DNA from 2 places in the Roseateles sp. NT4 genome. Region 2 is predicted to be linked to the other one. Evidence: riboswitches for the same ligand, from Rfam matches in the RefSeq annotation. Region 2 holds a riboswitch; the other holds the start of a gene.
What was found. A riboswitch is a leader RNA that binds a small molecule or an ion and turns the genes downstream of it on or off. The one in region 2 is predicted to bind S-adenosylhomocysteine.
Positions count from the first base shown of each region.

Region 1: another riboswitch for S-adenosylhomocysteine. It lies ahead of ahcY (adenosylhomocysteinase); the one in region 2 lies ahead of metH (methionine synthase).

Region 1 covers NZ_JBPZGZ010000007.1:258,610-263,635, reverse strand. Annotated here, with positions in the region: gene metF (methylenetetrahydrofolate reductase [NAD(P)H]) at 1-57, opposite strand, end outside; gene ACS5PN_RS29910 (TlyA family RNA methyltransferase) at 54-800, opposite strand; gene ahcY (adenosylhomocysteinase) at 978-2,396, opposite strand; S-adenosyl-L-homocysteine riboswitch at 2,473-2,549, opposite strand; gene ACS5PN_RS29900 (AraC family transcriptional regulator) at 2,558-3,466, opposite strand; gene ACS5PN_RS29895 (aldo/keto reductase) at 3,623-4,624, shown strand; gene ACS5PN_RS29890 (LysE family translocator) at 4,621-5,026, opposite strand, start outside.
Region 2 covers NZ_JBPZGZ010000002.1:34,544-39,569, reverse strand. Annotated here, with positions in the region: gene ACS5PN_RS09655 (ABC transporter ATP-binding protein) at 1-426, opposite strand, end outside; gene ACS5PN_RS09650 (GntR family transcriptional regulator) at 423-812, opposite strand; gene ACS5PN_RS09645 (hypothetical protein) at 911-2,116, opposite strand; S-adenosyl-L-homocysteine riboswitch at 2,202-2,268, shown strand; gene metH (methionine synthase) at 2,287-4,983, shown strand.

The sequences.
Region 1 (5,026 bases), on a different contig from region 2:
CTCGACGCCGACCGGCGTGTTGGGCGGGAAAAATTCAAACGAAACAGCGGTGCTCATCGGGAGGCCCACAAGAAGAATTCGCGGTTGCCATCACCGCCGGTGATGGGGCTGTCGAAGTAGTCCAGCACCTTGAGGCCGAGGGCCGTGCAGGCCAGGCGCACGCGGGCTTCCAGTCGCGGGTAGTCGGCCTCGTCCTTGACGAGACCGCCCTTGCCCAGGGCTTGTGGCCCCAGTTCGAACTGCGGCTTGATGAGCACGAGCAGATGGCCGTGCACTTCAAGCCAGGGCAGCAACTCCGGGAGGCTGCCGATCATGGAAATGAAACTCAGGTCGCCGACGATGAGGGTGAAGCCCCCCGTCGGCTGGTGCTGGCGCAGCACGTCCAGCTCGCGCACATGCACGCCTTCCAGCGCCGTCACGCGCGGGTCGGCCTGCAGCTTGGCATGCAGTTGGCCGTGGCCGACGTCCACGCCGACCACATGGCGGGCGCCATGGGCCAGCAGACAGTCGGTGAAGCCGCCCGTGCTCTGGCCGACATCCAGCACCGTGTGGGTGCTGACGTCGAAACCCACGCGCGCCAGCGCACCCTCCAGCTTGAGCCCGCCGCGCGACACATAGCGCAGCTCCGCGTCGTCGGTGACGCGCAGCTGGGCCGTCTCGGGCAGGTCCTCGCCGGCCTTCTTCAGCACGGCCCAGCCGGTGGGCGAGGCCCATTCGGCGGCGCCGTTGCTGATCAGGCGCTGCGCGACCGAGCGGGTCGGCGCAAGGCCTTGGGCGACGAGGAGCTGGTCAGCTCTCATGGACGCCAACGCTGCGCGAGCAGCGCACGAAACCTGCGGGCCGAGCGCCGGGCCGCTCCCTAGCCGGCCCGCCGTGGGCGATGTGCTCGCGGCTCGACGCCGCGAGCATCGCCGTCCCCTCGGGGGACCGGCCAGGCGCGCCTGCGTTCAGCAGAGCGGGAGTGGACGAGGGGCTCATCAGTACCTGTAGGTGTCGGGCTTGTACGGACCGGCCTTGTTCACGCCGATGTAGGCAGCCTGCTCCTCGGTCAGCTCGGTCAGCTGCGCATTCAGCGTGGTCAGTTGCAGGCGGGCGACCTTCTCGTCCAGGTGCTTGGGCAGCACATAGACCTGGCCGATGGCGTAGTTGTCCTTGTGCGCGTACAGCTCGATCTGGGCGATGGTCTGGTTGGCGAAGGACGAGCTCATCACATAGCTCGGGTGGCCCGTGCCGCAGCCCAGGTTCACCAGGCGGCCCTTGGCCAGCAGGATGATGCGCTTGCCGTCCGGGAAGATGACGTGGTCGACCTGGGGCTTGATCTCTTCCCACTCGTACTGCTCGAGGGCCGCGACTTCGATCTCGTTGTCGAAGTGGCCGATGTTGCAGACGATGGCGTTGTTCTTCATTGCCAGCATGTGCTCGTGGCGGATGACGTTCTTGTTGCCCGTCGTCGTCACGAAGATGTCGGCCTTGTCCTGGGCGAACTCCATGGTCACGACGCGATAGCCTTCCATCGCGGCCTGCAGGGCGCAGATGGGGTCGATCTCGGTGACCCAGACCTGGGCCGACAGCGCGCGCAGGGCCTGGGCCGAGCCCTTGCCCACGTCGCCATAGCCGGCCACGACGGCGATCTTGCCGGCGACCATCACGTCGGTGGCGCGCTTGATGCCGTCCACCAGCGATTCACGGCAGCCGTAGAGGTTGTCGAACTTGCTCTTGGTGACCGAGTCGTTGACGTTGATGGCGCGGAACAGCAGCGTGCCCTTGGCCGACATTTCCTTCAGGCGGTGCACGCCCGTGGTCGTCTCCTCCGTCACGCCGATGATCTCGGCGCTCTTGCGGGTGTACCAGGTGCCGTCTTCGGCGACCTTCTTCTTGATGGCCGCGAACAGGATGCGCTCTTCCTCGCTGCCGGGGTTGGCCAGCACGGACAGGTCCTTCTCGGCCTTCTGACCCAGGTGCATCAGCAGCGTCGCGTCGCCGCCGTCGTCCAGGATCATGTTGGGGCCTTCGCCCGCCTCGCCCTGCTCAGCGAATTCGAAGATGCGGTGGGTGTAGTCCCAGTAGTCTTCCAGCGTCTCGCCCTTGTAGGCGAACACGGGGGTGCCGACGGCGGCCAGCGCGGCAGCAGCGTGGTCCTGGGTCGAGAAGATGTTGCACGACGCCCAGCGCACTTCGGCGCCCAGGGCTTGCAGGGTCTCGACCAGCACGGCCGTCTGGATGGTCATGTGCAGGGAGCCGGTGACGCGGGCACCCTTGAGCGGCTGCGAGGCGGCGTATTCCTTGCGGATGGCCATCAGTGCCGGCATCTCGTGCTCGGCGATCTTGATTTCCTTGCGACCCCAGTCGGCCAGCGACAGGTCCTTGACGATATGGGCGGGAAGATTGGCGGTCATGCGGGCTCCTTCAAGCGAATGAAGCCGCTGGCCATGGACACACGGGGAGTTCGATCTCACCCAGGCACGGTTGGCCAGCGGGTGAGCGCAGTTGCAGGGGTAATTCCGAGCCTGGCCTCAAAAGGTGCTGAGGTTGCAACGCTCCTCGGAAGACGCGCATTCTAGGCGGGAGTGCCGGAGACCGTGCGCAATCCCGCAATGTCTTCACGCGGCGGCGCGCCAAAAAGTCGGCGGTATTCACGGCTGAACTGCGAAGGGCTCTCGTAGCCCACGCGGTGGGCGGCGCTGGCGGCATCCAGGCCATCGCCCAGCATCAGACGGCGCGCCTGCTGCAGGCGCAATGTTTTCTGGAACTGCAGCGGCGACAGGGCCGTCAGCTGCTTGAAGCGCAGATGCAGCGTCGACGGGCTCATGTGCGCCAGGGCTGCCAGCTCGTCGATGGACAGCGGCTCGGCGAAGCGAAGTGTCAGCTGCTCGATGACACGGTTGAGGCGGCGCGCCACGCCGTCACCCTGGACGAGGTTGCGCAGCCGCGGCCCCAGCGGCCCGGTCAACACACGGTAGAGGATCTCGCGCTGCACCAGGGGCGCCAGCGTCTTCAGGTCCTGCGGGCTGTGCAGCAGCTGCAGCAGGCGCAGGGCGGCGTCCAGCAGCGGCGCGGTGACGGGCGCGACATGCAGGCCAGCATCGCCCTTATCGGGCCGTGTCTCGCCGTCCAGCAGCAGTTCGGCCAGCGCCTGGGTTTCGCAGCTCAGGCGCAGGCAGACATAGGGCCTGGCTGGGCTGGCTTCCAGCACCTGGCCGCGCGGCAGCATGGTCATGGGTACGACCAGGCACTGCATGGCGTCGTAGTGGACGACGCGATCGCCCAGCTGGGCCTTCTTGCGCCCCTGCAGCACCAGCACCAGGCCGGGCTCGTAGACCGCCGGCACGGGCAGGGCCGGCGCGCTGGCGCGAATCAAGCGCAGCCAGGGCAGGGCGGTGGCATGCAGGCCGTCGCCGGGCGCGCGGGCCAGGGCTGCGGCGATGGTGCGCTCGCGCAGGGCTTGCAGTTCGTCATCAGTGGGCATGTGGGCGATTGTGCAAACGCTTCGTGTGGCCCGGCGCGCCCTGGGGCTTTGACTCGGAGGATCAGGCAATCAAGCGCCAGCTTTGTGCTGGGCGATCAGCGTGGGGATTCCTAAGCTCTCGCCATCCCGTTGATGATCCCTTCAAGGAGTTCCACCATGACGCATTCGACCCTTCCTCGCCGCCGCCTCGGCGCTGCCGGCCCCGAAGTCTCGGCCCTGGGCCTGGGCTGCATGGGCATGTCCGATTTCTACGGCCCGGCGGACGATGCCCAGTCGCTGGCCGTGCTGAACCATGCCCTCGATATCGGCATCAACTTTCTCGACACGGCCGACATGTATGGCGTGGGCGCCAACGAGAAGCTGCTGTCGCGACTGCTCGCCGCGCGCCGTGGCGAGGTGATCATCGCGACCAAGTTCGGCAATGTGCGCGCGCCGGACGGCACCATGCTGCGCATCGATGGCAGCCCGGCCTATGTGCGCGAGGCCTGCGACGCCAGCCTGCAGCGCCTGGGTGTCGACCACATCGACCTCTACTACCAGCATCGCGTCGACAAGGCCGTGCCCATCGAGGAGACGGTGGGTGCCATGGCCGAACTGGTCCAGGCCGGCAAGATCAGGCATCTCGGCCTGTCCGAGGCCTCGGCCGCCACCATCCGCCGTGCGCATGCCGTGCACCCCATTGCCGCCGTGCAGACCGAATACTCGCTGTGGAGCCGCGATGTCGAGGCCGAGGTCCTGCCGACCTGTCGCGAGCTGGGCATCGCGCTGGTGCCCTACAGCCCGCTGGGCCGCGGCTTCCTGACCGGCGCCATCCGCTCGGCCGAGCAACTGGCACCCGACGACCGCCGCCGCATCCATCCACGCTTCCAGGGCGAGAACCTGGACCACAACCTGGCCCTGGCCGATGCGCTGTCGGCGCTGGCGACCGAATGGAGCTACACGCCCGCCCAGCTCGCGCTGGCCTGGCTGCTCGACCAGGGCGAGGACATCGTGCCCATCCCCGGCACGCGCAGCGCCAAGCGGCTGGACGAGAACGCGCTGGCCTCGCACATCCGCTTCGATGCCGGGCGGCGCGCGCGCATCGAGGCGCTGCTGGCGGCCCACGCGGTGGCCGGCACGCGCTACCCGGCGGCGCAGATGAGCGCGCTCAACGTCTAGGTGCGCAGCGCCAAGAGCAGTGCGGTGGCCAGCGTCGCGAGCGCCAGCGCGCCGTTGACGAGGCGCCGCGCCGTCTCCGACCGCGACAGGCGCGTCACCAGCGAGCCCATCAGCGCATAGGCCGCCAGGCAGGGCAGGGTGAAGGCCATGAAGGCCAGGGCCACAACCGCCGAGCCGATGGCATCGGCACTGGGCGCGAACTGCAGCAGCGTGAAGGCGCACATCCACCACAGCTTGGGGTTGGCCAACTGCAGCAGGGCCGCGGCGGCGCAGCGCATGGGCCGCTGCGAAGTGGACAGCGCCCAGCTGCTGCCCAGCATGCCCAGGCCCAGCCAGGCCAGGTAGAGGGCGCCGAGATAGCCGAGGGTGGCGCGCAGGGCCGGGCTGCCCGCCATCAGCGAA
Region 2 (5,026 bases):
CAGGGCGGCCTTGATGTGCTCGCCGGTGGACAGCCCCTTGACCGGCTGCTCGGCGTTCAGGCCGAAGCGCTTCAGCAGCTGGGCCGCATAGGCGGCGTCCCAGCCCGGGAACATGGAAGAGACCCAGCCCAGATGCCAGCCCAGCGTCGCGTGCTGGAACAGGCGCATGTCGTCGCTGACAAAGGCCACCTGGGCCTTGGCCGCGGCCTGCTCCTCGGGCATGTTGTGGCCGAGCAGGCGAATCTCGCCGGCCTCCGCCGCCAGCAGGCCCATCAGCAGCCGGATGGTGGTGCTCTTGCCGGCGCCGTTGGGGCCGACCAGGCCCATGATCTGGCCCTGCTCCAGCTCCAGCGACACGTCTTCCAGCGTGAAGAAGCGGAACGCCTTGCGAACGCCGTGCATTGCGATGGCCGGGGTGGCGCTCATTCGGTGGACTCCTGGGGATTCAGCGCGTGGCGCAGTCGTTCGATCAGTTGGGGCTCGTCCAGCCCCAAGGTGCGGGCAATGCGGCTGGCGGCGGCGAGATGGCTGTCCAGCTCGGCGCGCTGCCCGGCCTGGGCCAGGTCCTGCGCGTCGGCGATGAAGGAGCCCTTGCCATGTCGGGTCACGATGACACCCTCCGTCTCGAGGTCGAGATAGGCGCGCTTGACGGTGATGACGCTCACCCTCAGATCAGCCGCCAGCGCGCGGATGGACGGCAGTTCCTTGCCCGGCGGCCAGTCGCCCGCGGCGACGCGCTGGCGGATCTGCTCGGTGATCTGCAGATACATGGGCCGCGCATCGGCCTGGGAGATCAGGAGTCCACTGTGCATTGTGTATATATAGTATGTGCACAGTTGGGCGAAAGCAAGCGCTGGAATGCAAAAGGCGGCCCGAAGGCCGCCTTGCTAGGTCGAGTTCTCGGCCGGGCCTAGAGCTTCAGCAGGGCTTCCAGATTGACCCGCAGCTTCAGTTCGGCCGGTGCCAGGCTGGCCGCGATGGCCTGGGCGGCCAGGCGGGTGTCGCGGGGGACGGGGTTGCTCAGCGGGCTGCCGCTCTTGCCGATCAGCGCGGCGACGAGGGGCTCGTTGGCGCTGAAGCCGCGCTTGAAGACCAGGCCCACTTCGCCGTTGGCCAGGCGCACGATGCTGCCCGGCGGGTAGAGGCCGACCGTCTTGATCAAGGCCGCGCCGGCCTCGTCGGGCTGGCCGAGTTCGTCGAGGAAGACGGCGCGTGCCGCCGCGGCGCCGCTCATGGCCTGGCGGCTGCGGCGCGGCGACAGGCGGGCGCCGAAGATGTCGATGCGGCGCAGCAGGCGGGCCAGCTTCTCGCCCTCGCTGCGGCTACCCAGCGGGCCGGGGCCGGCCTCGTGGTGCAGCCGCACGGCGGCCAGCCAGACGGGGTCCTGGATGCCGACCTGGGCCAGGCGCTGGGCGGCGCGGTCGCCGTGCGCGGCCAGGGCCTGGCGCTGGGCCGGCGTGGCGGCATCGAGCTGGCTGGCCATGCGGTCATGGGCCGCCGTCGCGCCGTAGTTCATGGTCAACGCGGCGCCCTGCAATGAAGCGCGCAGCTCGGCCGACAGCTGCAGCTGCTGGGCGACCAGGTCGCTGAGCAGCAGGGTCAGCAGCGCATGGCGGGCGCTGTAGTCGCCGAACTCCTGGCTGCTCTCGAAGATGAGCAGCATCAGCGTCGAGTCCGGGTGGGCGTGCAGGCGCTTCAGCGCGCTGTCGCGGATCTGTGCGAGCCGGGGCTGGAAGTCCGCCGGCTCCGTCTCGCGCAGCAGGCTGTGGATGTGCATCAGCAGGTCAGACCAGGCCTCGCGCGGGCCCAGCTCGACCTTGGGTTGCGCCGCCGGCGTTTCCAGCCGGAAGCTGCCATCGGCCTTGGCGATGTCCGACAGCGACACGTCCTGCATGACCATGGTGTCCAGGCGGTGGGCCAGGGCGCGCTGGTATTCCATGGTGTCGGAGGAATTCACCCAGGCGCCGCCATCGATCAGCGTGCGCACCAGCGGCGAGTCTCGCAGCACCTGGCCGCGCGCGAACAGCAGCTTGCCGGTGGCGTCGAAGAGGTCGTAGGGCAAGGTCATGCCCAGCCGCAGGGTGCGGGCAGGCAGGGGGATGAGTTCGGAGGCCATGGATTGCGGCATTCTCAACGGCCTTCGGCATTGCCGAGGTGTTCTTGAGCCACGGCGAAGGGGTGGCTGCGTAGAATTCCCGGCTCATCCGAGGAGCGCTGCGACGGGTTCAGCACCTGCCAGGCTCGGATTTCCAACGGCGCTCATCGAACCTCCGCACGAGTCCGTCGATGACCACCGCCCCGCCTCCCCTCAAGCTCTCCGGCCTCGAGCCCGTTGCCATCGACGCCGGCAGCCTGTTCGTCAACATCGGCGAGCGCACCAACGTCACCGGCTCGAAGGCCTTCGCCCGCATGATCCTGGCGGGCCAGTTCGAGGACGCCCTGGCCGTCGCGCGCCAGCAGGTCGAAAACGGCGCGCAGGTCATCGACATCAACATGGACGAGGCCATGCTGGACAGCCAGGCGGCCATGGTGCGCTTCCTGAACCTGATCGCCGGCGAACCCGAGATCGCGCGCGTGCCCATCATGATCGACTCCTCCAAGTGGAGCGTCATCGAGGCCGGCCTGAAGTGCATCCAGGGCAAGGGCATCGTCAACTCCATCTCGCTGAAGGAGGGCGTCGACGAGTTCAAGCGCCAAGCCAAGCTGGTCAAGCGCTACGGCGCCGCTTCGGTCGTCATGGCTTTCGACGAAAAGGGCCAGGCCGACACCTTCGCGCGCAAGACCGAGATCTGCGAGAGGGCCTACCGCATCCTCGTTGACGAGGTGGACTTCCCGCCCGAGGACATCATCTTCGACCCCAACATCTTCGCCATCGCGACGGGCATCGAGGAGCACGACAACTACGCCGTGGACTTCATCGACGCCACGCGCTGGATCAAGCAGAACCTGCCCGGCGCCAAGGTCTCGGGCGGCGTCAGCAACGTGAGCTTCAGCTTCCGCGGCAACGAGCCGGTGCGCGAGGCCATCCACACCGTCTTCCTGTACCACGCCATCCAGGCGGGCATGGACATGGGCATCGTCAATGCCGGCATGGTGGGCGTCTACGACGACCTCGACGCCGAACTGCGCGAGCGTGTGGAGGACGTGGTGCTGAACCGCCGCGCCGACGCCGGCGAGCGCCTCATCGAGATCGCCGACCGCGCCAAGAGCGCCGGCAAGGACGACTCGGCCCGCCTGGCCTGGCGCGCCGGCGATGTGAACCATCGGCTGTCGCATGCGCTGGTGCATGGCATCACCGACTTCATCACCGAGGACACCGAGGAAGCCTGGCAGGCCATCTCGGCCGGCGGCGGCCGGCCGCTGCATGTCATCGAAGGCCCGCTGATGGCCGGCATGAACGTCGTCGGCGACCTGTTCGGCCAGGGCAAGATGTTCCTGCCCCAGGTGGTCAAGAGCGCCCGCGTCATGAAGCAGGCCGTGGCCCACCTCGTGCCCTACATCGAGGAAGAGAAGCGCCGCATGGAAGCGGCCGGCGGCGACGTCAAGCCCAAGGGCAAGATCGTCATGGCCACGGTGAAGGGCGATGTGCACGACATCGGCAAGAACATCGTCACGGTGGTCCTGCAGTGCAACAACTACGAAGTCGTCAACATGGGCGTCATGGTGCCGGCCCAGGACATCCTGCGCAAAGCCAAGGAAGAGGGCGCCGACATCATCGGCCTGTCCGGCCTCATCACGCCCAGCCTCGAGGAGATGCAGCACGTCGCCGCCGAAATGCAGCGCGATGACTACTTCGCCTCGCGCCACATGCCGCTGCTGATCGGCGGCGCGACGACCAGCCGCGTGCACACGGCCGTCAAGATCTCGCCCCATTACGAAGGCCCGGTCGTCTACGTACCCGATGCCTCGCGCGCCGTCGGCGTCTGCACCGAGCTGCTCAGCGACGACCGCGCCGCGGCCTATATCGCCGAGCTGAAGGCCGACATCGAGAAGACCCGCGAGCTGCATGCCAACAAGAAGCAGACGCCGTTGGTGACGCTGGCCGCTGCGCGCGCCAACAAGGCCGTGCTGGATCTGAGCCGCGTGCCTGCGGCGCCGAAGTTCACCGGCCGCCGCGTGCTGAAGAACCTCGACCTGGCGGAGCTGGCCCGCTACATCGACTGGGGCCCCTACTTCCAGACCTGGGACCTCGCCGGTCCCTACCCGGCCATCCTGGACGACGCCGTCGTCGGCACCGAGGCGCGCAAGGTGTTCGCCGACGCTCAGGCCATGCTGAAGAAGATCATCGACGGCCGCTGGCTGCAGGCCCATGCGGTCTTCGGCCTCTACCCCGCCGCGCGCGTCAACGAGGATGACATCGAGATCAAGAGCGAGCCGCCGATGACCTGGCGCGGCCTGCGCATGCAATCGGAGCGGCCCGTCGTCGAAGGCGTGAAGCGCCCCAACCGCTGCCTGTCCGATTTCGTCGCCGAAGACGGCGATCACATCGGCCTGTTCGCGGTCACCGCGGGTCTGGGCGTGGACAGGAAGGAAGCCGACTTCCTCGCCAGCCACGACGACTACTCGGCCATCATGCTCAAGGCCCTTGCCGACCGCCTCGCCGAGGCCGCGGCCGAGTGGCTGCACGAGCGCGTGCGGCGCGAGTTCTGGGGCTATGCGCCTGCGGAGGGCCTCAGCAACGAAGAGCTGATCGCCGAAAAGTACAGCGGCATCCGCCCCGCGCCGGGCTACCCCGCCTGCCCCGACCATCTGGCCAAGCAAGACCTCTTCAAGGTGCTGGCACCCGATGAGATCGGCATGGGCCTGACCGACAGCATGGCGATGACGCCGGCGGCCAGCGTCAGCGGCTTCTACCTGGCCCATCCCGACGCGGCCTACTTCAACGTCGGCCGCATCGGCGACGACCAACTGGCCGACTGGGCCGCGCGCTGCGGCCTCAGCGAGGCCGACGCCCGCCGCGCGCTCGCGCCGCTGTTGGGTTAGGTCGACATCCCTAGGTCGAAGCGGCCTCGTCCTACAGGGCGGG